DNA from 4 places in the Janthinobacterium sp. GW823-FHT06H09 genome. Region 1 is predicted to be linked to each of the others. Evidence: predicted binding sites of a transcription regulator. Region 1 holds the regulator's gene; each other region holds the start of a gene.
What was found. Region 1 encodes FNR, which switches genes on or off when oxygen is low (the NO sensors DNR and NnrR bind a similar motif). Its sites were predicted from a motif close to TTGATNNNNATCAA; they were not measured.

Region 1 (7,128 bases):
TCGCGCACTTCGAAGCGCAGCCAGGCGCGGCCCTTGTCTTTCTCGGACAGGCTGACGGCCACCACCACTTCGCCGCTCTCGGTGAACTTGATGGCGTTGCCGGCCAGGTTGACGAGAATCTGCTGCAGGCGCTGGGCGTCGCCCATGAGGCGGCGCGGCACGTCGGGCTCGACGGCAATCGCCAGTTCCAGCTCCTTTTCGCCCGCATTCATCGTCATCGTCGTGGCCAGCGTGTTCATGACCTCGTCGAGGTCGAATTCGACGGGCGACAATTCCATGCGGCGTGCCTCGATCTTCGAATAATCGAGCACGTCGTTGAGGATGCCCAGCAGCGACTGGCCGGCCACGCGCACCATGGTCAGATACTTGCGCTGTTCCGTATCGAGCTTGGTATTGCCCAGCAAATACACCATGCCCAGCACGGCATTGAGGGGCGTGCGGATTTCATGGCTCATGTTGGCCACGAAATCGCTCTTCGCGCGGTTGGCCGCCTCGGCCCGGTCGCGCTCCTGTTCCAGCTCCGCCGCGCGCGATTCGAGCTCCTGCTGCAAGCGGTCGCGCTCGCTCATCAGGCCGTTGAACGCTTCCGTCAGCTCGCCGATCTCGTCGCGCTGCTGCACGGGCACGGGAGTGAAACGGCTGCCGCTGGCGCGCAGCGCCTGCAGGGTGTCGCGCAGGCGCACCAGCGGCGAGAGCAGGCGCACGGTGACCCAGCCCAGCACGGCTGCGGCCAGCAGCGAGGCGAGGATGCTCCACAGCACCAGCCGGTACAGCACGCCGTCGAACGGTTCGAAGGCGTCGTCGAGGGGCAGCGAGGCGGCCAGCAGCCAATTTACGGATTTCAGGCGCTTGAAGCTGTTGACGGCCGTGATGCCGCGGCTGTTGGTGCTGACCATGGTGCCTTCGCCATCGTCCTTCAGCAGCCGGGTGGTCGTCAGGTTGGCGTTCGGCAGGCGCGGCTGCAGCAAACGGCTGGTGTCGGGATGCAGCACATAGCGCGGCACGGCGCCGCGCGTGAGGACGAAGTAATAGCCGCTCTTGCCGATCTTTTCTGAGCGCAACCTCCCCAGCAGGTTATCCTTGTACAGGCGCAGCACGCCGATCACCACGCCGGCCACCTGGCCATCGGCGCCCAGCACGGGCGCGACCATCTGCACGATGGGCATGCCGCTCGATTTGCCCAGCATCGGCTCGGTGATCATGGGCTGGCGCGTGCGCAGCACGGTCTGGAAATACTCGCGCTCGGCGACGTTGATCCCGGCGCGCCCCGCCACTTCCGGCATGTCGGCCACGACGGCGCCGTGCGCGTCGAGCACCAGCACGTCGTCGAACAGCACCAGCATCGAGCGGCGCGAATAGTAGTCGCGCAATTGGGCGGGCTGGGTGATCAGTTCTGGCGGCTGCTGCCGGGCCGTCAGGGTGACGATCTGCAGCAGCATGCCCAGCTTGTCGTCGAGCTCGGCGGCGGTGCGGCTGATCAGGGACGACTGCTGGCTCAACAGTACCTTGGTGAAATCGTCGCGCATGTGCTGCACCTGGATCATGGTGACCAGCGCGATCATGGCGATCGAGGTCAGGCTGGTGGCCAGCGCGACTTTTGCTTTGATGCCGAGAGGCTTCATGATTTCCTTTTCAGTACCGGGCGGCACAGGCGGCAGATAATGCTGTCAGGAATTTTCCTATCAATACCCCAGCTTGGCAAGCGCCGCCACGCAAATTGCCCTCTCCGCATGGGCTTTTGACGATGTTGCCATATAATTAAAGTCGGAACGTCGTTTATTCAGCGAAATTGCGGTGAAATTGGCACACGGCAACCCTGTATGCAGTAAACTTGTTGTTGCATTTTCTAAAAGGTACCGACATGACTGAAGCGCTACTCACTCCAACCTCGCCCACAGTGACCGTGGAAGCGTTGCGTGCGCGATGCTCGACCTGCAGCATGCATCAATTGTGCCTGCCGATGGGCCTCGACGTGGGCGACATGGACAGACTGGACCAGATCATCGGCCGCCGCCGCAAGATCGTGCGCGGCGCTTCGCTGTTCCGCATCGGCGACTCGTTCCAGAACCTGTATGCGATCCGTCTGGGCCACTTCAAGACCTACCAGATCAATCCGGGCGGCGAAGAGCAGGTGACGGGTTTTCAGATGGCTGGCGAACTGCTGGGCATGGACGCCATCAGCGCCGACCGCCACCACTGTAATGCGGTGGCGCTGGAAGACAGCGAAGTGTGTGAAATCCCGTTTTCCAGCCTGGAACAATTGCTGGGCAATATGCCGACCCTGCTGCGCCATTTCCACCGCATGATGAGCCAGGAAATCACGCGCGAGCAAAGTGTCATGCTGTTGCTGGGCAACATGCAGGCGACGCAGCGTTTTGCCGCCTTTATCGTCAACCTGGCGTCGCGCTATGAAGCGCGCGGCTATTCGGCCAGCAAATTTCAGTTGCGCATGTCGCGCGAGGAAATCGGCAACTACCTGGGCCTGACCATCGAAAGCGTCAGCCGTTTATTGTCGAAATTCAAGAAGGAAGGCTGGCTGCGCGTCTCCAACCGCGAGATCGAGATCTTGCAGCCGGCCAAGTTAAAAGCCATTACAGCCGGCACCGACGTCTGCAAGTAACAGCACCGTCAAAACCTACTGCGCGTCGTGCTTTGCGGCCTGCGATGCTCGCTGTGCTATAGCACAGCTGTGCTTCTCAGCCACAAATCACTGCCGCTCGCTACGGTTTTTTCCCGGCGCTGTACGTTATAACTCTTCATCCGCATGCAGCGCGATGCTGCGTTGCACGGGCCAGGTCCAGATGCCGGACAGGCGCCACTCGCGTTTGTCGTTTTCCACCAGCACTTGCCAGCGGCTGCGCTCGAGCATCGGCAGCGCCACGGAAAAATTGCCGGCCGCATCGGGCTGCACCAGCAGCTTGATATCCTTTTCCGGCAGGGTCGCATGCGCCAGGTGCAGCTGCAAAGGCCCCTGGTACGCCTTGCCGAAGCTGTGCACGGAGCCGCTCAGGCGCGCTGCAGCGACGTCATACGACAGGGTCGTATCCATGGCCAGGTCGCTGGCGATCGTGTCGCGCTTCAAATCCTGGTTGATCGCCTTGCCCTGCTTGTAATAGTCGCCCACCACCAGCGCATCGGGCTGCGTAAACGCGATATAGCCCATGAAGCTGCCGACGACCACGGACAGGCCGGGACCGATCATCAGCAGCCATGGCCAGCGGTGTTTGTACCACGGGGCAACGGGAGGTTGCAGTTTCAGACTGTCGGACATTGTGTTCTCCTTGGGGGTGGACCCTTTGGGTCCGACTCCAGCTTTTGCTTCCGGGTTGAAAATCAAGTGACCCTAACGCATGATTGATGATACCCCTACGGCGAAATAACGGGGTCGGACCCGGAGGGGCCGACCCCAAATCAACATCACCGCGGCACGATGAACACCGCGCTTTCGCGCACGTGCAGCGACGGGTCGTCCAGCGAGTGCAATTCGATCGCAATCTTGTTCGAGCCCTTCTCGCCGACGCCGTGCGGCACGCGCAGGCGGATCGGCCAGCCCAGCGTTTCCGTCGGCTGCAAGGTCACTTCGTCGCGCGTCAGCAAGGTCAGGCCCGGCAAGCCGGAAGCGCTGATTTTAAAGTGCTGGCTTTGCTCCGAGGTGTTCATGATCTGCAGACGATAGACGTTTTCGATCATGCCGTCTTCCACCTCGCGTCCCATCGAACCGCGGTCGCGGATCACGTCCATTTTCAGGGGCGTGCGCAGGGCCAGCGACGTACACACGGCGATGATGATCAGGGCCAGGATGGACGTGTAGATCAGCACGCGCGGGCGCATGGCGCGCTGGCGGATCTGCTTCGAATTGAAGTTGTTTTCCATCGCATGGTCGGTGCTGTAGCGTATCAGGCCACGCGGCCGCTCGACCTTGTCCATCACGGTATTGCAGGCATCGACGCAGGCGGCGCAGCCGATGCATTCATACTGCAGGCCGTTGCGGATATCGATACCGGTCGGACACACCTGCACGCACAGGGTGCAATCGATGCAGTCGCCCAGCTTGTCGTTGTTGCCGGCCTTCTTGCTCATGGCGCCGCGTGGTTCGCCGCGCTTGGCATCGTAGGTGATGATCAGGGTGTCCTGGTCGAACATGGCGCTCTGGAAGCGCGCGTAGGGGCACATGTATTTGCACACCTGCTCGCGCAGCCAGCCCGCGTTGCCGTAGGTTGCCAGGCTGTAGAACAAGACCCAGAACCATTCCCAGGGACCGAAATTGAGGGTGGTCACCTCGCGCGCCAGTTCCTTGATCGGCGTGAAGTAGCCGACAAAGGTAAAGCCCGTCCACAGGGCGATGGCGCCCCATACCAGGTGCTTGGCCGTCTTCTTGAACGCCTTGCGCACGGAGGGGCCCTGCTTGTCGAGGGCCATGCGCGCGCTGCGCGTGCCCTCGATGCGGCGTTCGACCCACAGGAAGATTTCCGTGTATACCGTTTGCGGGCAAGAAAACCCGCACCACACCCGCCCGGCAATGGCCGTGACGAGGAATAACAAATACGCACAGATGATCAGCAGGGCCGCCAGATAGATGAAATCCTGGGGCCACAGCACGACGCCGAAAATGTAGAACTTGCGCGTGGTCAAATCGAACAGCAGGGCTTGCCTGCCATTCCAGGTCAACCACGGCAAGCCGTAGAACGCGAGCTGGGTAAGCCATACGCATACCCATCGCCAGGTAGCGTAGCGTCCTTTGGCCTCGCGAGGGTAGATTTGCTCGCGGGCCGCATACATCTTGATGACTTGAGGTTCCATTACATCATTTCACGGGCGTCTGGGGATTCGACAGGCTCCAGACATACGCCGACAGCACGTGTACCTTGGATTCGCCGAGGAAGTCGCTGAAGGCCGGCATGGTGTTGTTGCGACCCTTGCGCACGGTTTCCATGATGGTATCGGCGCTGCCGCCGTACAGCCAGATCTTGTCCGTCAGGTTAGGCGCGCCGAGCATCTGGTTGCCCTTCGCATCGGCACCGTGACAGGCCATGCAGGCGCCGAACTTGGCCTTGCCCAGCACGGACTTGACGGGGTCCGACGTGGAACCGGACAGACTCAGCACGTAATGGGCCACGTTCTCGACATCTTTTTCGGAACCGAGCGCGGCGCCCATCGGCGGCATCTGCCCATTGCGGCCGTGCATGATGGTGGTCTTGATGATGTCGGGATCACCGCCATACAGCCAGTCCTTGTCCGTCAGGTTGGGGAAGCCCTTGTTGCCGCGGGCATCCGAACCGTGGCACTGCGCGCAGTAGGTCAGGAACAGACGCTGGCCGATCGCTTGCGCCTGCGGATCGGCGGCCACCGTCTTCAAGTCCTGGCTCAGGTACTTGTTGAACAGGGGGCCGTAGTCGGCTTCCGCCTTCTTCAGCTCTTCCTCGTACTGGCCCGTCGATTTCCAGCCCAGGCTGCCGGCGTAGGTGCCCAGGCCCGGGTACAGGAACAGGTAGGCCAGCGCGAAGACGATGGTGATGTAGAACAGCCACATCCACCAGCGCGGCATCGGCGTATTGAGTTCCTTCAAGTCCTCGTCCCACACGTGGCCCGTGGTGCCGTCGGCGGGGGCGCCGGCGGCCACTTTCACTTTCGACTGCGAGTACAGCAGCACGCCGCAGCCGATGATGCCCAGCAGGGACAGCACGACGATGTAGATATTCCAGAAGCCATTGGTAAAGTCAGCCATGGTTGCGCTCCCCTTGTGCCGGCGCGGCATCGGCCGGATAGTCGAGCGCCTCGTCGGCGAACGGCAGGCGTGCCGCCGCGTCGAAGTCGCCATTGCTGCGGCTGAACGTCCACCACAGGATGCCCACGAATGTCATAAAGGAAACCACCGTCATGACGCTGCTGGCGCTGTCAAACAGGTTTTCGATTGCCATGCTAATTCCTTGTTTTGATTAATGTACCGAGGCCTTGCAGATAGGCGACCAGGGCGTCTTCTTCCGTCTTGTCCTGCAGCTGCGCGGGGCCGGCGGCGATCTCTTCGTCGCTGTACGGCTGGCCCAGGCGTTTCAGGGCGCGCATCTTCGGCATGATGTCGTCAGGCACCAGCTTGGTCTTCGCCAGCCAGGGGTAGGCCGGCATGTTCGACTCGGGCACCACGTCGCGCGGGTTGTTCAAGTGCGTGCGGTGCCATTCGTCGCTGTAGCGGGCGCCCACGCGGGCCAGGTCCGGCCCCGTGCGCTTGGAACCCCACTGGAACGGACGGTCGTAGACGAACTCGCCGGCGACCGAATAGTGGCCATAGCGTTCCGTTTCCGCGCGCAGCGGACGCACCATCTGCGAATGGCAGTTGTAGCAGCCTTCGCGCACGTAGATGTCGCGGCCCGCCAGGCGCAGCGGCGAATACGGCTTCAGGCCGGCGACGGGCTCCGTCGTGCTCTTCTGGAAGAACAGGGGGACGATCTCGACGGCGCCGCCGATGCTGATCACCACCGTGACCAGGGCGATCAGCAGCCAGGGGTTTTTCTCAATCCATGCATGTGAAAATTTCATTTGCTTTCGCTCCTATCAGGCGTGCGCCGCGTTCAGTTCCGGAATGCGGGCGACGGGGAGTTTGCTGCCGCGCAGAGTCATCCAGGTGTTGTAGCCCATGATGCACATACCCGACAGGTACAGCAGGCCGCCGGCCACGCGCACCACGTAGTACGGATACGTTGCTTTCACGCTCTCGACAAAGGTGTAGGTCAGGGTGCCGTCCGGATTGACCGCGCGCCACATCAGGCCCTGCATCACGCCGGCGATCCACATTGCGGCGATGTACAGCACGATGCCGATGGTGGCCACCCAGAAGTGCACGTCGACCAGGCGCGTGCTGTGCATCTGCGTGCGGCCCGCCAGACGCGGCAGCAGGTAGTAGATCGAACCCATGGTGATGAAGCCCACCCAGCCCAGGGCGCCCGCATGCACGTGGGCAACGGTCCAGTCGGTGTAGTGCGACAGCGAGTTGATGGTCTTGATCGACATCATCGGACCTTCGAAGGTGGCGATGCCGTAGAACGACAGCGAGACGATCATGAATTTCAGGATCGGATCGGTGCGCAGCTTGTGCCAGGCGCCCGACAGGGTCATGATGCCGTTGATCATGCC
Region 2 (7,128 bases), on a different contig from region 1:
ACGGCATGCCGTGGCAGGGTTTTTTTACGCCGGTAGCTGCGCTACGCTGCCGCGCCGGGCCAGTGCTTGTGCAGTTCGGGGTCGGTGCGCAGCTCCCACAGGGCCAGCACGGCGACGGCGATACCGACGATCAGCTCGTTCCACATGACGACGCGCTGATCTGCCAGCCGCAGCACCCACGGCGAGGCGGCGACCCAGACGCCCACCAGCAGGTTGACGACGACGGCCCAGAAATAGGTCTTGTACAGATCGAAGGCGGCCAGCACGGCGATGACCAGGCCCGAGACAAAGGCGTTGAGCATCTGCGGCGAGCCTTCGGGATAGGAAAAGGCCCAGGGCGAGACGAGCAGCCACAGGCCCAGCAACAGGATCACTTGGTCCTGCCAGCGTTTCAGTTTGAAGTTGGTTGCCATATTACCTCCTTGCCAGTTGGGGAACGGGCCGGAGCGGGCATGCAGCATGCCGGCCGGCATACTGCGTTAGTGCGCTGCGGCGCGCGAAAAGTTCCGCGCGCCGCGGCGCAAGGCGATGGTGCTTACGACAAGTTGGGCGCCAGCCAGCGTTCCACGTCTTCGATGCTGGCGCCACGGCGCTTGGCCATGTCTTCCACCTGGTCCATGCCGATCTTGCCGACGACGAAGTATTTCGACTCCGGGTGGGCAAAATAAAAGCCGGAGACGGCCGCGCCTGGGAACATGGCATACGATTCCGTCAGCTGCATGCCGATTTCCTCGGCCTGCATGACCTCGAACATCTCTTTCTTGACCGTGTGCTCGGGGCAGGCCGGGTAGCCGGGCGCGGGACGGATGCCCACGTATTTCTCGGCGATCATGTCGTCGTTGCCCAGGTGCTCGTCCGGCACGTAGCCCCACAAATCCTTGCGCACGCGCTCGTGCAGGTATTCGGCAAACGCCTCGGCCAGACGGTCCGCCAGGGATTTGAGCATGATGGACGAGTAATCGTCGTGCGCATCCTCGAAGCGCTTTTCATACTTTTCGATGCCCAGGCCGGACGTGACGGCAAACATGCCGATGTAATCCTTCACGCCAGACGCCTTCGGCGCAATGAAGTCGGCCAGGCACTGGTTCGGACGCTGCACGCCGTCGACCACGGGTTTGACGCCTTGCTGGCGCATGCCGTAATACGTGAACGCCACCGTACTGCGCGTATCATCGGTGTACACCTCGATATCGTCGTCATTGACGCTGTTTGCCGGCAGCAAGGACACGACGCCGTTGGCCGTCAGCCAGCGTCCGTCGATGAGTTTTTTCAGCAAGGCCTGGCCTTCTGCGTACACCTTGGTGGCCGCGTCGCCCACCACTTCATCCGTCAAGATGGCGGGGAAGGGGCCGGCCAGGTCCCAGGTCTGGAAGAATGGGCCCCAGTCGATGTAGTTGGCCAGCGTGGCCAGATCCACGTTCTTGAACACGCGGCGGCCGATGAATTTCGGTTTCACGGGCGTGCAGGCGCCGTCGAACGGCACGACCATCTTGTTCGCGCGCGCCTGCGCCAGCGGTAATATGGGCAGGGCCTTCTTGTTGGCGTGCTGCTCGCGGATGCGCGCGTAGTCGAGTTCGATGTCTTCCACGTATTTGTCGCGCTGTTCCGGCGTCAGCAGCGATTGCGCTACGGAAACGGAGCGCGAAGCGTCCGGCACGTAAATCACGGGGCCTTCGTAGTTGTGCGCGATTTTCACGGCCGTGTGGGCGCGGCTGGTGGTGGCGCCGCCGATCAGCAGGGGAATCTTCAGCATGCGGAAGTGTTCGTCGCGCTGCATTTCCTTGGCGACATACGCCATTTCTTCCAGCGACGGCGTGATCAGGCCCGACAGACCAATGATGTCGGCGTTTTCCACCTTGGCGCGGGCCAGGATTTCCGAGCACGGCACCATCACGCCCATGTTGACCACTTCGAAGTTATTGCATTGCAAGACTACCGTGACGATATTCTTGCCGATGTCATGCACGTCGCCTTTCACGGTCGCCATGATGATCTTGCCCTTCGGCTTGGCGACGATGCCCGTGCGCTGCTCTTCGAGCAGCTTTTCTTCCTCGATGAATGGAATCAGATGGGCCACGGCCTGCTTCATCACGCGCGCCGATTTCACCACTTGCGGCAGGAACATCTTGCCTTGGCCAAACAGGTCGCCGACCACGTCCATGCCGGCCATCAGCGGTCCCTCGATCACGTGGATCGGGCGCCCGCCATTGTGCAGCAGTTCCTGGCGCGCCTCTTCCGTGTCTTCCACGATGAATTGCGTGATGCCATGCACGAGCGCGTGCGACAGGCGTTCCTGTACCGTTCCCTCGCGCCAGGCCAGGGTTTGCGCCTCGGCCTTGCCGCCCGCCTTCAGGGTACCGGCAAATTCGATCATGCGCTCGGTCGAGTCTTCGCGGCGGTTCAGCACCACGTCTTCCACGCGCTCGCGCAATTCCGGGTCCAGGTTGTCGTACACGCCCACCATGCCGGCGTTGACGATGCCCATGGTCATGCCGGCCTTGATGGCGTGGTACAGGAAGACGGTATGGATGGCTTCGCGGGCGGGATCGTTGCCGCGGAAACTGAAGGACACGTTCGACACGCCGCCCGAGATCTTCGCGTACGGCAGGTTTTCCTTGATCCAGCGCGTGGCGTTGATGAAGTCGACGGCGTAGTTGTTGTGTTCTTCGATGCCGGTGGCGACGGCAAAGATGTTCGGGTCGAAAATGATGTCTTCCGGTGGGAAGTCCAGCGCATCGATCAGCAGGTGGTATGCGCGGGCGCAAATCTCGATCTTGCGCTCGAAGGTGTCGGCTTGCCCTTTTTCATCGAAAGCCATGACGATGACGGCGGCGCCGTAGCGGCGGCACAGTTTCGCCTGGCGCAGGAATTCCTCTTCGCCTTCCTTCATGGAAATCGAGTTGACGATGGCCTTGCCCTGCACGCATTTGAGGCCCGCTTCGATGACCGACCATTTCGACGAGTCGACCATGATGGGCACGCGCGAAATATCGGGTTCCGAGGCGATCAGGTTCAAGAAACGCGTCATGGCGGCCAGCGAATCGAGCATCGCCTCATCCATATTGATGTCGATCACTTGCGCGCCGTTTTCCACTTGCTGGCGCGCCACGGACAAGGCTTCGTCGTATTGCTCGTTGAGAATCATGCGCGCGAACGCCTTGGAACCCGTGACGTTGGTGCGCTCGCCCACGTTGACGAACAGCGACTCGTCGTTGACGACGAACGGTTCCAGGCCCGCCAGGCGCAAGTCGTGCGACGGGGCCGGCACGGTGCGCGGCGTGTTTTTCGACAGCAACTCGCCGATGGCGGCGATGTGCTCGGGCGTGGTGCCGCAGCAGCCGCCCGCCATGTTTAAAAAGCCCGCGTCGGCAAACTCGCGCAGCAGGGCGGATGTGTCGGCTGGCAACTCGTCGAAGCCCGTGTCGCTCATGGGATTGGGCAAGCCCGCGTTCGGGTAGATGCAAACAAAAGTGTCGGCGATCTTGGCCAGTTCTTCCGCGTACGGGCGCATCAGGGCGGCGCCCAGCGCGCAGTTCAGGCCGATGGTCAGCGGTTTCGCGTGGCGCACGGAATTCCAGAAGGCGGGCACGGTCTGGCCCGACAGGATGCGGCCCGAGGCGTCCGTGACGGTGCCGGAAATCATCAAGGGCAGGCGCACGACGGTAGGGTTTTGTTCATAGAACAGGTCGATGGCGAACAGGGCCGCCTTGCAGTTCAAGGTATCGAAAATGGTTTCCACCAGCAGCACGTCTGCGCCGCCCTCGACCAGGCCCTGCGTCTGCTGCAGGTAGGCGGCCACCAGCTGGTCGAAACTGACGTTGCGCGCGGCCGGGTCGTTGACGTCGGGCGAGATCGATGCCGTCTTTGGCGTCGGTCCCAGGGCGCCCGCGACGAAGCGCGGCTTGTCCGGGGTGGAATATTTATCGCAGGCGGCACGCGCCAGCTTGGCCGCCTGGACGTTCATTTCATAGGCCAGGTGGGCCATGTGGTAATCGTCTTGCGCGATCGTCGTGGCGCCGAAGGTATTCGTTTCGATCAGGTCGGCGCCCGCCGCCAGGTAGCGCTCGTGGATTTCCTGGATGATGTGCGGCTGCGTCAGAGTCAGCAGCTCATTGTTGCCTTTGACGAACAGTTCGCGCGCGCCGCTGTCGGCCGGCGCGGCGAAATCGATGAAGCGGCCTGCGGGACCGCCACGGTACGCTTCTTCGTCGAGCTTGTACTGCTGGATGATCGTGCCCATGGCGCCGTCGAGGATCATGATCCGCTGCGCCAGGATGGCGCGCAAGGTGGCTTCGGTCGGGGACATGGCGGGGATCACGGTATCGTTCATTTCATGCTTTCAATAGGCAAACGGGCGGCGGCGCGGCGACAAGACAGTACGAGGCGGTTGCGGGCCAGCAGGATCAGCTGACGGAGTGTGCCCGCCGGGTAGGGCAGGCAGAAGGTGGCAATCGCCTGAATCACCGGGTCTAAAATTATACGGCATCAGGCTGCTTTGGTTTTAAGCAAAAGCGGCCGTTCGCCTCGCGGCAGGCTTGCTTGCAACAGATCGGCTTGCGCCGCGCCTGATTCTGAAATGACATTCCTGAAAATCTTACTCAAAGTATTAATTCTTCCGCCAAAATTGCCAGGAAGATATGTCCTCCAGGCTGTGGAAAAATTCCCACATTCTTGGCGCCATAGCAGCCTGTTTTAATGGATTGTATGGCAATAGCTGCAAAGGAAAATAATTTTGATTCAAGGCCATGTAGGTGGGGGCGAATAATTCTTAGATAAATATTTCCAGACGAATACTTTATTATTATCAAAACCAATTGAATCAAAAGCATTAATAGTTGTCTTTGGGAATCGAATTAACCGATAATATGGGTTCTTCGAAATCACATTCTCACCAAAAGTCACCAATATGTCACATTTCTCTCGTGTCCTCCCCGGCATCGCGCTGCACCAACATGGTTGCCATCCATGAAAAACCATCTGCTTGTTGCATTGTTTCTTGTGCTGGGCCTGTCCGCTTGTGGCGGTGGCGGCGGTGGTGACACGGCGGTGGCGACCACGTCGGGCAATCCTGCCGTGGTTCCTGCCGTAACGGCCGTCTCGGCGGCGAATGTCGCCGTGGGCGGCAGGCTGGTGGTGACGGGCACGAATCTGAGCCGCGTGACGGCTTTCCAGGTAGGCGGCGTGAACGTTGCCGCCAGTGCCAGCAGCGACACCAGCGTGACCCTGGCCATGCCGGGCACCCCTATGACGGGCGCCTTGAGCCTCGTCAGCGCCAGCGGCACGGCGACCACCAGTTATAACGTCAATGTGTACTTGCCGCTGAGCGTGAGCAGCATCGCGCCAGCGACGGGCGGCGTCGGTTCCAGCGTGACGATCGCGGGCGGCGGCATGGGCGCCGTGACGGCGGTGCAGTTCGGCAGTGGCGCGGCGGCAACGCCGCAAAGCCAGACAGCCGGCAGCGTGACGGTAGTGGTGCCTGCGGGCGCAGCGACAGGCGCGCTGACGGTGCGCGGTCCGTACAACGATGTGATCAGCAGCGACACGTACACGGTCCTGGCGAGCGTGGCAGTGACGTCGATCACGTCGGCCGTCAACGGCGCGACCTTGTCGGTGACGCTGCAGGGCAGCAATCTGGACCAGGTCAGCTCGGCAACGGTGGGCAGTACGCCAGCCGTCATCGTCAGCGCCAGTAGCAGCCAGCTGCTGCTGTCTGCGCCAGCGTCGGCAACGGGCAACGTGATGCTGTCGGCCGCTTCGCGCATCGCCGTGAATGCGGGCACGGTGTCGGCCTTTACCTTGGGCAGCATTGATTTCGCGCAGGTACTGAACTTGAATTCCAGCGATGCCGCCTTGCGCCTGACGCGCGGCAAGCCGGCCGCCGTGCGCGTCTCCGTGCTGGCCACGCAAACAGGCCAGACCAGCCCGGCCGTGATCTTGAATGCGACCGCCGCCAATGGCGGCAACCTGGGCAGCATTACCATGAGCGGCCCATCGGTCTTGCCGACGGTGAAAAGCGATTACAGTTTCAACGGCAATTTCAGCGCCGTCCTGCCTGCTGGCTGGATCTTGCCCGGCGTGCGCGTGCGCGTGACGGCAGTGGGCAATGACGGCGTGCAAGTGAGCCAGGAAGCGGCGCCCGTGGTGGGCAGCGCAGCGAAAATTCACCTGGTGCTGGTACCGCTGAGCACCGATGATGGTGTGGCGCAATTGCCTGACGCCGAGGTGATCCGTGCTGCACTGACGCGCGTGTATCCGTATGCGGCGGAAAATATCAGCATCACCACGCGCACGGCGCTGAGCATGCCAGGCAGCAGCACGGCCGACAGCTGGTGGAGCGATGCCTTGGACAAGCTGGACAACAAGCGTGCACTGGAAGATAGCGGCGCCTATTATTATGGTTTCGTGCCGAGAATGTCTTCCACGCGCACCGCCGGCCTGGCCTACATCAACCCGACGGGCAGCAGCAATGCCTTCACGGCGGCCATCGGCCTCGATGCCAGGTTCAACAGCATTGCCTCCGTCGATCCCTTTGGTAATAACTGGCCTGAATGGCTGACCACGCTTGTGCATGAGCTGGGCCATAACCACTCGCTGCAGCACGTCGCCTGCGGCGGTCCAGCCAGTGCGGCCACCGACTACCCGTATCCGAATGGCGAACTGGGCCCGCAACCGCTGTACAACAGCGACTATGCGGGCAGCATTGGCCAGTTGAGCAAGGCCGTGTATGGCGCTACGCCGATGAAGGACGTGATGAGCTATTGCAGCGGTGCCTGGTTCTCCGACTACAGCTATGTGCGGGTACAGCAATTCCTGGAAAGGCGCAGCACGCAGGTGACGGGCAGCAATGTGCTGGCCGCCAGCATGTCCGTGGCCGAGAACGGCTATCTGACCATTTCCGGCCGCATCACGCCGGCCGGTGTGGGGCTGCGTCCCGCCGTTGCCTCGTCTGCGCGCATCGGCCCCGCTGCCGGCGGCAGCGGCTATGCATATACCCTGCGCGTGCTGACGGCGTCGGGACAGACTATCGACTTGCCTTTTGATGGCGTTTCCGTGGCTGATCATGGCGGCAACGCCATGAGCCATTTCCGCGTCAGCTTCGCCAACCCGGGCGACATCAGCGACGTGCAA
Region 3 (7,128 bases), on a different contig from region 1:
CGCGCAGGGCCTTCTTGTAGGCGAGGCGGATTTCTTCCATCGTCATCGTGTGCAGCGGTTCCAGGCGGGCGCGGATCTGCGCCACGTTGTCGGTCGAGACGGGGTTGGCGCACAGCAGAAAAAAGCTGTCGCCGCGCGTGCCGATGCAAAACGAGCCGCGCCGCATCTGCTGGTCCAGCTGCGCATCGGGCGTCAGGCTGTCGGCTGAATAATGCATGATGTTTTGCGACATCTCGATGAACGAGGAAAAGATGCGCCGCCGGGTGGGCCCGGCCGCGCCGGCCGTATCGAGGCGCGCCTTGATGGTTTCGGAAATGGCGCTCACCACGTGCTGCGAGAAATAGCCCACGTAAAAAAAGATGATGTTGCGCTTGCGGGCCACATCCCAAAACTCGTTGAATTCTTCGTACAGCACGTGCGTGCTCCTGGCTAGCCGGTGACCCGGTGTCTTGTTGATAAGGTGGCTCGATGGCGCCCAGACTACAGGCGGAAACAGAAAAAGGTCAGGTCGTCGCGGCGTGGCTGTTTTCCCTGCCAGGCGGCGCTGTCCTGCAGCAGGGCCGCCGCCACATCGCCGGCCGGAGCGTCGCGCCGCGCCAGCAGCTGCTCGCGCATGCGCCGCTTGCCGTAGGCGATGTCGCGCGCGCCGCCGATCTGGTCGAGCAAGCCGTCGGTGGTGAGGAACAGCAGGCTGCCGGCGGGAATGTCGGGTGTCTCGTTGTGCCAGCAGTAGCCGGCCGGCGTGTCAACGTAGCCCACGCCCATGCGCGCGCCATCGATGGCGCGCACGGCTTCTTCGCCCGGCGCCACCACGTAGAGCGCCAGTTTCGCCCCTGCGAAACGCAGGCTGGCGCTGGCCGTGTCGTAGCATAAAAAGGCGCAATCCATGCCGTCGTTCGAGCCGGCGTGGCCGGTGGCCGCGCCGCTGTCGGCGCCGTCCTGGCCCAGCAGGGTCTTGATGGCGCGGCTGACGGCGCCGATCAGGGCGGCCGGATCGCGCGGCCCCTGTTCGCGCAAGGCCTGGCTCAGGGCCGACGAGGCGATCAGGGTCATGAAGGCGCCCGGCACGCCGTGGCCCGTGCAGTCGGCGATGGCGGCGAACCAGCCCCCTTCGTGGCGTTCGAAAAAGTAGAAGTCGCCGCCGACGACGTCGCGCGGCTGCCATTCCAGGTGCGCGTCGGGCAGGGTGGCGCGCAATTCCGCATCGGAGGTGCGCAGCAGCGCGCGCTGGATCACGCTGGCGTAATCGATGCTGTGCATGATCTGACGGTTCTTTTCCGCCTGCATGGTGGCCACCACGTTCATCAGCTGCAGGCCGAAGCCCACGCCGGCCAGCGCGCCATCCTCGGTGATGATGAAGCCGTCGGCCAGCGCCTTCTCTCCAGCTTCCACGGCGCGGAAGGTGAGGTCTTCGATGCTCATGGCGCCATCGACGATCAGCGGTTCCTTGTCCATGAAGGCGATGCAACTCTTCTTGCCGTACACCTCGTGATAAAAGGGCTTGGACATCTGCGACATGAAGATATTGCGGCTGATTAAGCCGATCGGCTTCTGCTGCTCCGTGACGGGCAGGCTCATCATGTCACGCCGTTCCGTGAACAATTCCAGCACGGCGAAGTTGCTGGCGTCGGCCTGCACGGATTCCGTGGGAACGCACAGATCAAGCGCCACGGACGTGCGATAACGGGGAAGATGCAATCGAGAAGCGTTGAACTCCACAGCGGCTACCTTTACATGACGATCGGACCTTTGTTGTCGCGAGAGCAAGGCGACTGACAAACAGGCAATATCATCATGGTAGCCGCTGAATATGACGGCTTGATTACCGGCTTGTCAAAACCGTATGCAAGATGGCTGCATGGCAATCCGTTGCCGGGCTTACAGACGCCTGGCCAGCGCCTGTGCCTGCTCCAGCCAGCGCGCGCGCTGCGTGCCGGTGGAATCGATCATGGGGCCGAAGCAGGCCACCTTGACCGGCTTGACGCCGCAAAATTCCAGGGTCGTCTTGCGCAGCTGGTGAATGCCGGGCATGTGGTAGACCCAGCGGAAATACCAGGGCGGCGTGTCCATCGCCACCAGCAGCTGCGCCGTGCGGCCCTTCAGCAGCTGGGCGGGAAAGGCCTTGCCCGGGCGGTATTTGAAGGCAAAGCCGGGCAGGAAGATACGGTCGACAAAACCTTTCAGCAGGGCCGGCGCGCCGCCCCACCAGATCGGGTAGGCGAACACCAGGTGTTCGGCCCAGCTGATGGCTTCCTGCGCGGCCAGCAAGTCTGGCTCCAGCGGCTGCACCTGGCGGTAGCCTTCATGCAGGTTCTGGTCGAAGTCCAGCTGGCCCAGGCGCAGTTCGCGCACGGTATGGCCTGCGCTGCGGGCCGTGGCGGCGTAGGCCTCGGCCAGGGCGGCGCAGAAACTGTCGCTGGACGGGTGGCCGAGGAGAATTAAAATGCGCTTCGGTGTAATTTTGCTCATGCTGCAGGCTTTCCGTTAAAGAAGAGCTTGCATGCTAAAGCCTGCCCCTGGGGGCAGAGTCAAGCGCGCAGTGTCAGGCTGCCTGCAGTTGCTGGCGCGCCAGGCAGTCACGGATTTCCGTGTCGATGTCGGCCAGCTGCACGTCGAGCTGGCGCAGGCGGGCGATATCCTGCCGCACCTGCGCGCGCTTGGCGTCGATGTGCCGCGACAGGGCGGCCCAGTCCGTATCGTCGCCGGCCAGGACGGGCAGCAGTTCGGCCAGGCGGAAGCCCAGGACCTGCGCCTGGCGTATCAGTTTGACCTGCGCCAGGTCTTGCTGCGTGTAGACGCGATAGGCGCCGGAACGGCGCACGTCGCCCAGCAAGCCCAGCGCTTCATAGTGGCGCAAGGCCTTGGGCGAGGTGCCCGCCAGGCGGGCGATTTCTCCGATGTACATGCTTGTCCCTTGTTGAGCTGTGGCGCACGCAGTGTAGCGCAGGTGGCTTGCCAGGCGCTACCTTCCGCGCTGCCTCAGGAGGCTTTGCGCGGCGGGACTTTCTTCGCCGTGCACTCGGCGCAGGTGCCGTACAGCGACAGCGCGTGCTCGTGCAGCACGAAGCCCCGTTCGGCGGCGATCTCGTTCTGGCGCAGTTCGATGCCTTCGTCGACGAATTCATCGACCTTGCCGCAACCCGTGCAGACCAGGTGGTCGTGGTGCTGGCCTTCATTGAGTTCGAACACGGCGTGGCCCGATTCGAAGTGCCGGCGAAACAGAATGCCGGCCTCGGCAAACTGCATCAGCACGCGGTAGATGGTGGCCAGGCCCACGTCGATCTTTTCAGCCAGCAAGAGTTTGTAGACATCGTCCGCACTTAGGTGCTTGATCGTGCCTTCCTGGAACAGCTGCAGAATCCGCAAGCGGGGGATGGTCACTTTCAAGCCCGATTCACGCAGTTCCCTCAATATATCCATGTCTCCCATTCCTTTTTGTAGTCGCTGAGCGAGGTAAGCCATTATATCGCAAATGATAATCATTACCATTCTCATGTGTGCACTGGAAATAGTATGCTGCAGGGGCCGGCGGCAATCCAGTGACATCGGCGCAAGTAACCATTGCGCGGCGCGCAACTTGTCTCAGCATTGCGCGGCTGGCTGGCCGCTGAAATAGGGGACCTTGCATCCGGTCACGCTGCATTGCCGCATTTTCTTGACTTGGGCAAAGGAAAAAATCCGTCTAGTGATGCCATCTAGCACTATTTGATGTGGATCAAAGTTTTTGTTGCACTGCACTCTTAGACTTCGCAGCGTTACTTAACGACAAAAAGAGGGAACTAGAATGAAAAAGTCCGCAACTGCAGCAGCAATCGTCCTGGCCGCCATCGGCGCCTTCGCCGGCAACGCAATGGCACAGGAAAGCCCATGGCTGGTCCGTGCCCGCGCCGTGCACATCGATCCGGCCAACAAATCTGCTCCTGTTGGTGGCGTCGGCGCATCCGACCTTATTCACGTCAGCAGCAAGACGATTCCTGAAATCGATATTTCGTATTTCTTCACGCCTAACATCGCTGCCGAGCTGATCCTGACGTATCCGCAAAAGCATGACGTTACCTTGTCCGGCACGAAGATCGGTACTTTCAAGCATTTGCCGCCGACCCTGTCGCTGCAATACCACTTCATGCCTGAAAAACAGTTCAGCCCATACGTGGGTGCCGGCGTGAACTACACGAATATCTCGGACGTGAAATTGCTGAACGGCGCAGGCCGCCTGGAGCATGACAGCTGGGGTTACTCGCTGCAAGCCGGTGTCGATTACAAACTGGACAAAAACTGGTCGCTGAACTTCGACATCAAGAAAGTACAGATCCGCAGCGACGTACTGGCCGGCGGCGCCAAGATCAGCGAAGTCAAAGTCGATCCTATCCTGATCGGCGTAGGCGTGGGCTACCGCTTCTAAATAGTGATGGCGCCCGCAAGGCGCGGACAATAAAAAAGGACGGCCTTGGCCGTCCTTTTTACGTTTGGTGCACGCCGTTTATTTTTTCAGCGTCTTTTCCAGCGCCAGCTGGTAGTCCGTCTTTTCGTAACCGGCCAGGTATTTGTTCGTCGCGTCGAGGAAGGCGCGCGAGCGGTAGGCCGCTTCCAGGTCCTTGACCCATGGTTTACCCTTGTCGGCCGTGCGGATGGCGACCAGGTTGATATAGCTGTCCGAGATCTTTTCCACGCTCAGGGCCGAGGTCAGCTTCATGCCGGCGGCCAGGGCGAAGTTACCGTTCACAAAGGCGTAGTCGGCGTCTGCCAGCGAACGTGGCAGCTGCGCCGCTTCCAGCGGCACCAGTTTCAGCTTCTTCGGGTTCTCCAGCACGTCGCGTTCGGACGCGCGCAGCGGATCGACGTTCGGTTTGAGCTTGATCCAGCCCATCTTGGCCAGCATCACCAGCGCGCGCGCCTGGTTGGTAGGATCGTTCGGCATGGTGATGGTGGCGCCGTTCTTGACTTCGGCCAGGGTTTTCTGCTTGCCGCCGTACAGGCCGATCGGCATGGTCGGCACGGTGATCAGGGCGCTCAATGGCAGCTTGTTATCGGTGGCGAACTTGGTCAGGTAGACGATGTGCTGGAACACGTTGGCGTCCAGCGACCCTTCGGCCAGCGCGTAGTTCGGCTGCACGTAGTCGTTGAATTCCACGATCTTGACCTTGTAACCCTGTTTTTCCAGGATAGGCTTGATGCCCAGCTTCAGCTGGTCGGAATACGGGCCGGAGCTGGTGCCGATGACGAGTTCTTTCGGGTCCTTGGCATGGGCGGCGGTGGCGAAGGCCAGGCTGGCGGCGGCCAGGAGCAAATTACGGCGAAGGTGGTTCATGCAGGTCCTTGTTTCTGAATTTGAATTAACGTTTGTCGAGGCGCTTGGCGATGCGCGTGCCGGCGAACTGGATGGTTTGCACCAGCACGATCAGGATGGCCACGGTGGCGACCATGATGTCCGTCTCGAAGCGGTAGTAGCCGTAACGGATGGCCAGGTCGCCGATACCGCCGCCGCCCACCACGCCGGCCACGGCCGAATACGACAGGAAGCTGATCGACAGCACGGTCAGCGCCAGCACGAGGCCGGAGCGCGCTTCGACCAGCAGCACGCGGAAGATGATCTGCATTTCCGACGCGCCCATGGCGTGCGCCGCTTCGATCACGCCGCGCGGCACTTCGCGCAGGTTCTGTTCCACCAGGCGCGCCAGGTAGGGAATGGCGGCGAACGACAGCGGCACGCTGGCCGCCAGCGGGCCGATCGAGGTGCCCGCGATGATGCGCGTAAACGGCGTCAGGGCGACGAGCAAAATGATGAAGGGGAAGCTGCGCACGGTATTCACCAGCCAGCCGAGGATCGTCGACAGCGGACGGTTTTCCAGCGACTGGCCTTCCGAGACGAGGAACAGCAAAATGCCCAGCGGGCCGCCGATCAGGATGGCGGCGGTCAAGCCGATGCCCAGCATGGTCATGGTCTGGCCCAGCGCCACCCAGATTTCCGGCAGCAGCTTGACGACGTTATTGATCGATTCTTCAAACATGTGTTGCATCCTTCCATGCGGTGGCTTCAAACGCCTCGGTGCCGTAATACGCCAGCTCGCGTCCCAGCGCCGTCTTGCGCGGAGTGGCCGTGTCGCTCAAGTCGAATTGTTCGGCGATGGCGCCGTTTTCCACGACGGCCACGCGGTTGCAGATGGCGCCCAGCACCGACAGCTCATGGCTGACGATGACGATGGTCACGCCGAGGCGCGCATTGATGTCGCGCAGGGTGTCGAGCAGGGCGCGCGTCGTTTCCGCGTCCAGCGCGGACGTCGGCTCGTCGCACAGCAGCACGTCGGGGTGGCTGGCCAGGGCGCGGGCGATCGCCACGCGCTGTTTCTGCCCGCCGGACAATTGCGCCGGATAGCTGTGCAGCTTGTCGGACAGGCCGACGAGCGCCAGGCATTCCTCGACTCTGGCGGCGATCTGCTCGCCCTTGGTCGTGCCATGGATTTTCAGGGGGAAGGCGACGTTGTCGAAGACGCTGGCGTTTTGCAGCAAATTGAATTGCTGGAAAATCATGCCGATATTCTGGCGCGCGTCGCGCAGTTCGCTCTTGCCCAGGCGGGTCAGTTCGCGCCCGGCCACGGTAATGGTGCCGCTGTCGGGGCGCTCGAGCAGGTTAATCAGGCGCAGCAGGGTCGATTTGCCGGCGCCGCTCTTGCCGATCAGGCCGAAAATATCACCGGGATAGACTTCCAGCGTGACCGATTTGACCGCGTGGAATTGTTCGCCCTTGGGCAGCGCGAAGGTCTTGTTCGCGCCATCGATGCGAATCACCGGCGTACGGTGTGGTGTGGTCATGCAGTGTTTCCTTTTTTATTGGACCGTCACAGGCTTGCTTGCAGGGGCCAAATCGCCCAGCCTGTTACGTCGGTTGCGTAGTATACCTCCGATCGTGTTATTACTCCTACGACAGAATCTTGCTTTGAATATGCAAATAATGTCTATGCGACTGTTTTCAAGTGAAAAAAGCGGGAAAGCGGCGTTCTTGCCGAATTTAATCGCGCCGATGGGCGTGGCGGAGCCGCATCTTGGTGAAAAGTTCGACGCGCCCTGTGCAGGCATCGCGGTGATTTTATGTGCGGTTCGGCTCAGTTGCCGTTTTTTCGCCGCGGGCAG
Region 4 (7,128 bases), on a different contig from region 1:
GCCACCATGCGGGCGCGCACGTGGTCGAGCAGGCGGATCGCCAGCGCATGGCCCTCGGCGGACGTGATGTCCCAGGCGTCGCCGCTGAAATTGCGGATCATCTCGTTGATGCCGTTCACGCCCAGGGTGGAAAAGTGGTTGCGCAGGGTGCCCAGGTAGCGTTTCGTGTAGGGGAACAGGCCTTGCTGCATCAGTTCCTCGATGGTGCGGCGCTTGATTTCCAGGCTGGTCTTGCCCAGTTCCAGCAGGCGGTCCAGGTCCGCCATCAAGGCCGCTTCGTCGCCGCGCCACAGGTGGCCCAGGCGTGCGCAGTTGATCGTCACCACGCCCAGGGAGCCCGTCTGCTCGGCGGAACCGAACAGGCCATTGCCCCTTTTCAGCAGTTCGCGCAAGTCCAGCTGCAAGCGGCAGCACATGGAGCGGATCATGTTCGGCTTGAGTTCCGAATTGATGAAGTTCTGGAAGTAGGGCAGGCCGTAGCGGGCCGTCATTTCGAACAGGCGTTCCGCGTTTTCGCTATGCCAGTCGAAATCCTCGGTGATGTTATAGGTGGGGATGGGGAAGGTGAAGACCCTGCCCTTGGCGTCGCCCGCCATCATGATCTCGATGTAGGCGCGGTTGATCATGTCCATCTCCGCCTGCAGCTCGCCATAGCTGAAGTCCATTTCCCGGCCGGCGATGACGGGAATCTGCTCGCGCAGGTCGTCCGGGCAGACCCAGTCGAAAGTGAGGTTGGTGAACGGCGTCTGCGTGCCCCAGCGCGATGGCACGTTGAGGTTGAAGATCAGCTCCTGCATGTACTGGCGCACGTCTTCATAGCGCAGGCTGTCCTTGCGGATGTAGGGCGCCATATAGGTATCGAAGGAGCTGAACGCCTGCGCGCCGGCCCACTCGTTTTGCAGGGTGCCGAGAAAATTGACGATCTGGCCGATGGCGCTCGACATGTGCTTGGGCGGGCCCGATTCGATCTTGCCCGGCACGCCGTTCAAGCCTTCATGCAGCAGGGTGCGCAGCGACCAGCCGGCGCAATAGCCGGCCAGCATGTCGAGGTCGTGGATGTGCAGCGCCGCTTCGCGGTGCGCCGCGCCCACTTCCGGCGGATACACCTGGTCCAGCCAGTAGTTGGCGATGACCTTGCCCGATACATTGAGTATCAGGCCGCCCAGCGAGTAACCCTGGTTGGCGTTGGCGTTGACACGCCAGTCGCGCCGGTCCAGGTATTCATTGATGGATGCGGCGACATCGACCTGGCCGCGTGTGGGGGAAACTGCATTTGTCGTCATGAAACCTCCAATAAACACAACATGCGGTGTTTTTATGGAGATTAATCACTAAATATAGTGGCGTCAAAGGGCGCGTGCAGTTGCGTGACGAATCCTTGATGCAGGTGAAAAATCCACGTCAGCCGCTTTTGTTCCAGCGCGTTTCGCGCAGGATCAGCCAGCTCGCGCAAAAGAACGCGGCGCCGCAGGCGGCCACGCTGGCGACGGAGGCGGGCAGAACGTGCGTCCATATTTCCAGCGGCGTGTAGGTGCTCCAGCTGGCCACGCGCGCGTCGAAGGTGACGTAGTTCGCCAGCAGCCAGTAGACGGCCAGCAGGCCCGTGCAGATGGCGGCCTGACGCAGCAGCGGCATCTTGCGGCGCGCGAACACGGCCAGCAGGAACAGCAGCAGCACGCCCGGATACGCGCCCAGCACTTCCGGCGACAGCACGGAGAGGGTCCCTGCATCATAGCCATCGGGCGGGCCGGCCCACTGCACCTGCAGCGCGGTGAGGAACAGGGTGAGCAGGAAAATCAGCAGCGGTTTGCGGGTCATGGCGGGCAATCGGATAGGGAAAAAGTGGGGCATTTTACAGCCAGGTCAAGCAAGTTGAACGCGCGCCAGCCATGCATGCATTCCTTCACCTGTGTCAAGGACTGGGCGGTATGGGCGGGGCTATAGTCTGCACCCTGAGCCGATACAGGACTGTGAATATCATGATGCTTGAATCAACTACCGCCACCCGCGTGGCCGGACCGCTGGAACTGGTCTGCCCCGCCGGCAGCCTGCCCGCCTTGAAAGCGGCCGTCGACAATGGCGCCGACACCGTGTACCTGGGTTTTCGCGATGCCACCAATGCACGCAATTTCGCCGGCCTCAATTTCGACGAAAAGGCCATCGCCGAGGGCGTGCGCTACGCCCACCAATATGGACGCAAGGTGCTGCTGGCGCTGAATACCTATCCGCAGCCGCACAACTGGGCCGTGTGGCGCAGCGCCATCGACCGCGCCGCGCAAGCCGGCATCGACGCCATGATCGTGGCCGATCCGGGCTTGATGGCGTATGCAAGCGAGCATCACCCGCAGCTGCGCCTGCACCTGTCCGTGCAAGGCTCGGCCACCAACTACGAAGCGATCAATTTTTACCAGGAACACTTCGGCATCGCCCGCGCCGTGCTGCCGCGCGTGCTGTCGATGGCGCAGGTCGAGCAACTGATCAGCAAGACGGACGTCGAGATCGAGGTCTTCGGCTTTGGCAGCCTGTGCGTGATGGTCGAAGGGCGCTGCGCGCTGTCGTCGTATGCGACGGGCGAGGCGCCGAACACGCACGGCGTGTGCTCGCCGGCGAAATCCGTGCGCTGGCTGGAAACGCCGAACGGCCTCGAATCGCGCCTGAACGGCGTGCTGATCGACCGCTACGCACCGGGCGAAAACGCCAGCTATCCGACCCTGTGCAAGGGGCGTTTCGAAGTCAACGACGAAGAGTATTACGCCATCGAGGAGCCGGCCAGCCTGAACACGCTGGCGCTGCTGCCGCAGCTGATCGCCATGGGCGTGCGCGCCGTGAAGATCGAAGGGCGCCAGCGCAGCCCTGCGTATGTGGCGCAGGTGACGCGCGTGTGGCGCGAAGCGATCGACGCCTGCCGCGAAGGCAATACGCGCTACGCCGTCAAGCCGGGCTGGATGGCGGCCATGGACAAGCTGGCTGAAGGCCAGCAGCACACGCTTGGCGCCTATCACCGCTCCTGGAAATAGCAAAACCTGCTGCGCGTCCCGGGGCGCGGCCTGCGATGCTCACCGTGCTGGAGCACGGTTGCGCTTCTCGGCCCCGCCGCGAGCCGCTCGCTACGGTTTTGTCACTTAAAAAAATATTGGAAAAGGCATGCTAAAACTCTCTTTGGGTCCCTTGCTGTACTACTGGCCGCGCGCCACCGTCTTCGAGTTTTACCAGCAGATCGCCGGCACCGCCGTCGATATCGTGTACCTGGGCGAAACCGTCTGTTCGCGCCGGCATGAGCTGCGCCTGGCCGACTGGCTCGATATCGCCGACATGCTGGCCGCCGCCGGCAAGGAAGTGGTGCTGTCGACGCAGGCGCTGATCGAGGCGGGCGCCGAACTGGCCACCCTGCGCCGCATCACGGGCAATGGCCGCTACGGCGTCGAGGCCAACGACATGGGCGCCGTGCATTGCATGGAAAAGGGCGCATCCTTCGTCGCCGGCCCCCATTTGAACCTGTTCAATGGCCCCAGCCTGCAACTGATGGCGCGCCTCGGTGCGCGGCGCTGGGTGATGCCGCTGGAAATGGGACAGACGGCGCTGGCCGAGATGCAGCGCCAGAAACCGGAAGGGCTGGAGACGGAAGTGTTTGCCTACGGACGCATGCCGCTGGCGTTTTCCGCGCGCTGCTTCACGGCGCGCAACCGCAACCTGCCGAAGGACGACTGCGGCTACAGCTGCCTGGAAGAGCCGGACGGGCTGCTGCTGCGCACGCGCGACGAAGTGCCCTTCCTCGTACTCAATGGCACGCAGACGCAGTCGGCGCTCGTCTACAACCTGGTGCGCGAACTCGACGCCATGCGCGACATGGGCGTGTCGGTGGCGCGCATCAGTCCGCAAGCCATGCATACGGAACAGGTGATCGCCATCTTCGACCGCGCCCGCCGGGGGCAGGTCAGCGGCATCGGCGCCCAGGCCCAGCTGGCGGCCTGCCAGCCGGCCGGCGCCTGCGACGGCTATTGGCACGGCCAGCCCGGCATGGAACAGCACGCCGCCCATTGAACGCATCGAAAGGAAGAATATGCAAGATCAACTGGAAAGATTGCCGGTCCCGGTCCCGGCCAAGCCTGCCATGAGCAAGCCCGCCGTGTCGTACCGGCTGCCCGAACCGCTGGCCGAATTGCTGTCCAAGCTGCCGCCGTATCCCGCCTCCTGGCTGTTCGTGCAAGGCTTGAACCGCTTGCTGGCGCCGCAATTGCCCGACGACGTGCGCTGCAGCCTGGAGGGGCGCAGCCTGCGCTTGCGCTTGCTGGACGCCGGTATCGCCTTCGATTTTGAGTGGCAGGGCACGGTGTTCGTGGCCGAACGCTATGTCGACGTGCCGGACCTGTGCATCGCCGCCAGCGTGCATGACTTGATGCTGCTGGCGCGGCGCCAGGAAGATCCGGACACCTTGTTCTTCAGCCGCCGTTTGAGCCTGGAAGGCGATACGGAGCTGGGCTTGCTGTTCAAGAATACGCTCGATGCCATCGAATTGCCGCCGTTCGACCTGCAGTCGCTGGGACCGCGTCGCGTGCTGGCGCATTTGCGCGACCGGGGCGCGCGGGGAGGCTGAGCGGAAAAGGGGAGGCGGGCGCTCAGTGGCGGCAGTGGCCGCAGGCGCCGCTGCACGATGGCAATTGTTCTTCATCGGACGCCTCGCCCATGAAGCCGGCGTCGTTGACGGCGGTCAGCAAACGTTCCTGCGTGGCCAGGCGTTCGTCGAATTGCACCGTGGCGCCGTGGCGCGCCAGCGAGACGCAGACGGTGGCCACGCCTGTGACGGCCTCAAGTGCGCCCGTCAATCTGTCGGCGCAGCCTTCGTGATCCATTCCAATAATATTCAAGCGCGCTGTCTGCATGTGGTCCTCTTGTTTTTCAGATAAAAAAACAGCGTAGGCGAGGGGCGCGCATGCCGTCCAGAGCAGCACGCAAGATTTATTTTCTATTTGCGGTTTTATTGATCTGGATTAATTTGCACCGCTCCACTCCCGCCTGAATTGCTGTTGTTTTGTACACAGTTTCCATAATCCAGTCGACAAGCGTGCCCCGCTGCGCGATACTGTCATTCTGATAAGAACGCTGATGAAAGCGCTGGAAAGGAGGGGCCATGCAGCGCCGCCCCCTGCTCAAGCTTGCCGCCCTGTGGCCGTTGGGCGCTGTCGCCGCCGGCACGTCGTCGCCGCTGCAGCTCGTGTATCCGCGCCACCAGGCGCTCGATGATCCGCAGCAAGGTTATGTGACGGCCTTGCTGCAAATGGCGCTGTCGCGGTCGGGCCAGGCATATGCCTTGCGCCGCTCCGCACTGCGCATGGTGCAGACGCGCGCCATGCAGGAAATCGCCATGGCGTCAGGCAGCGTCGATGTCGTCTGGGCCATGACGAGCCGGGCGCGCGAAACGCAATTGCTGCCGGTGCGCATACCGATCGACCGCGGCCTGATCGGCTGGCGCGTGGCCCTGATCCATGCCCGCCAGACGCAGCTGCTGCGCGGCGTGCGCAGCGTCGCCGCCCTGGCGCGGCTGTCTGCCGGCCAGATGCGCGACTGGCCCGACTGCGCCATCCTGCAGGCGAACGGCTTGCGCCTCGATACCTCGAGCACCTACGAAGGCCTGTTCCAGCAGCTGGCGGCGGGGCGCATCGACTACTTTCCCCGCTCCGTGATCGAGGCCCAAAGCGAGCTGGCCAGCCACGCGCAATTGCCGCTGGCGCTAGACACCCACCTGGTCATCCGCTACCCGGCCGCACTGTATTTTTTTGTCGGCAAGCACAGGCCGGAACTGGCGCGCCACATTGAACTGGGACTGGAAACCATGCTGGCCGATGGCAGCTTTGCGTAGCTGTTCCAGCGCCATTTCGGCCGTCTCGCGCAGGGCCTGAATCTGTCCCGGCGTTACGTGCTGGAGCTCGTCAATCCTGACCTGCCGGAGGAGACGCCGCTGGCGCGCAAGGCACTTTGGTATCGTCAAAATCATTACTAATGGTTTAGTTGAGCTATGTCAAACGACTGCTTCAATCGTGCGCAGGATGTTTGAGGAAACGCAAAGCGAGTTCAACAGAACACCTGTTGACACTTATAAAATTTTCGCCGAACATCATTCCATCTTGCAACACTTTGCAATACTTTCCCAGCGATAGCCGCCATGGCGGCTGTCGTGCGGACCCGTGCGCCCGTTCAACGGCAAGCCGCCGCCAGCCACCGAACGCTGTGCTCCCTTGTAACCATCCGTTATCTTTTCGAAGGTTTGCCCATGCTCGATTCGATCGCGTCGGTATTGCACCAGGTGCCGGAATTGGCCCTGTTCCTGGCGCTGGCGCTGGGCTACGCGGTAGGGCAGATACGCTTCGGCCCGATCCAGCTCGGCGGCGTGTGCGGCACCCTGATCGCCGCGCTGCTGATCGGCCAGCTGGGCATTACCCTGGACGCCAGCGTGAAAAACGTTTTCTTCATGCTGTTTATCTTTGCCCTCGGCTACGCGGGCGGTCCCCAGTTCTTTGCCAACCTGAATGCCAAGGGTTTGCGCTTGGGCATACTGTGCCTGATCGAAGTGGTGGTGGTGCTGGCGCTGGTGCTGCTGGCCACGCGTTTCCTGGGCCTGGACCAGGGCACGGCGGCCGGCATGATGGCGGGCGCGGCGACGGAATCGGCCGTCGTCGGCACGGCCACGGACGCGATCTCGAAGCTGGCGCTGCCGGCGGCCCGCATCGCCGAGCTGCAAGCCAATGTGGTCACCGCGTATTCCATCACGTATATCTTTGGCCTGATCGCCATCGTCATCGTCACCAGCCAGATTTTTCCGCTGTTGTTGCGCGTCAATCTGCGCGAGGAAGCGGACAAATTATGGGAAAAAATGGGCGGCGCGCAGGCGGGCGCCGACGATTTGCAGGCGACGCCGGAAATGGTCGGCCGCGCTTACCGCATGAGCCGGGGAGCGGGACGCCGCCTCGATGCCTTGCAGCATATTTTTGCGGGCCGCGCCAGCATCACGCGCGTGCGCCGGCATGGCAAGGTCTTGCCGTTGGAGCCGGCACTGCGCCTGCGCAATAACGACGAAGTGCTGGTGATCGGCCACCGTCCCGCACTGGTGGCGGCCGAAGCCATCCTGGGCGA

Region 2: a site for FNR is predicted at 4,795-4,808, ahead of AC1Q6X_RS18265 (IPT/TIG domain-containing protein). Genes of this name have one in related genera too.
Region 3: a site for FNR is predicted at 3,706-3,719, ahead of AC1Q6X_RS00060 (OmpW/AlkL family protein). Genes of this name have one in related genera too.
Region 4: a site for FNR is predicted at 1,903-1,916, ahead of ubiU (ubiquinone anaerobic biosynthesis protein UbiU). Genes of this name have one in related genera too.

Annotation. Positions count from the first base shown of each region.
Region 1 covers NZ_JBXAHC010000005.1:351,877-359,004, forward strand. Annotated here, with positions in the region: gene AC1Q6X_RS10755 (response regulator) at 1-1,622, opposite strand, end outside; gene fnr (fumarate/nitrate reduction transcriptional regulator Fnr) at 1,862-2,620, shown strand; gene AC1Q6X_RS10765 (FixH family protein) at 2,747-3,271, opposite strand; gene ccoG (cytochrome c oxidase accessory protein CcoG) at 3,418-4,800, opposite strand; gene ccoP (cytochrome-c oxidase, cbb3-type subunit III) at 4,805-5,725, opposite strand; gene AC1Q6X_RS10780 (cbb3-type cytochrome oxidase subunit 3) at 5,718-5,918, opposite strand; gene ccoO (cytochrome-c oxidase, cbb3-type subunit II) at 5,920-6,534, opposite strand; gene ccoN (cytochrome-c oxidase, cbb3-type subunit I) at 6,550-7,128, opposite strand, start outside.
Region 2 covers NZ_JBXAHC010000010.1:50,748-57,875, forward strand. Annotated here, with positions in the region: gene AC1Q6X_RS18255 (SPW repeat protein) at 42-413, opposite strand; gene metH (methionine synthase) at 536-4,330, opposite strand; gene AC1Q6X_RS18265 (IPT/TIG domain-containing protein) at 4,966-7,128, shown strand, end outside.
Region 3 covers NZ_JBXAHC010000001.1:10,315-17,442, reverse strand. Annotated here, with positions in the region: gene AC1Q6X_RS00085 (SiaB family protein kinase) at 1-415, opposite strand, end outside; gene AC1Q6X_RS00080 (SpoIIE family protein phosphatase) at 481-1,698, opposite strand; gene AC1Q6X_RS00075 (NAD(P)H-dependent oxidoreductase) at 1,879-2,469, opposite strand; gene AC1Q6X_RS00070 (MerR family transcriptional regulator) at 2,543-2,905, opposite strand; gene fur (ferric iron uptake transcriptional regulator) at 2,980-3,420, opposite strand; gene AC1Q6X_RS00060 (OmpW/AlkL family protein) at 3,785-4,402, shown strand; gene AC1Q6X_RS00055 (MetQ/NlpA family ABC transporter substrate-binding protein) at 4,481-5,308, opposite strand; gene AC1Q6X_RS00050 (methionine ABC transporter permease) at 5,334-6,008, opposite strand; gene AC1Q6X_RS00045 (methionine ABC transporter ATP-binding protein) at 6,001-6,810, opposite strand.
Region 4 covers NZ_JBXAHC010000018.1:37,753-44,880, forward strand. Annotated here, with positions in the region: gene AC1Q6X_RS24365 (ribonucleoside triphosphate reductase) at 1-1,283, opposite strand, end outside; gene AC1Q6X_RS24370 (hypothetical protein) at 1,402-1,818, opposite strand; gene ubiU (ubiquinone anaerobic biosynthesis protein UbiU) at 1,980-3,017, shown strand; gene ubiV (ubiquinone anaerobic biosynthesis protein UbiV) at 3,145-4,041, shown strand; gene ubiT (ubiquinone anaerobic biosynthesis accessory factor UbiT) at 4,112-4,594, shown strand; gene AC1Q6X_RS24390 (heavy-metal-associated domain-containing protein) at 4,617-4,880, opposite strand; gene AC1Q6X_RS24395 (hypothetical protein) at 5,129-5,857, shown strand; gene aspT (aspartate-alanine antiporter) at 6,269-7,128, shown strand, end outside.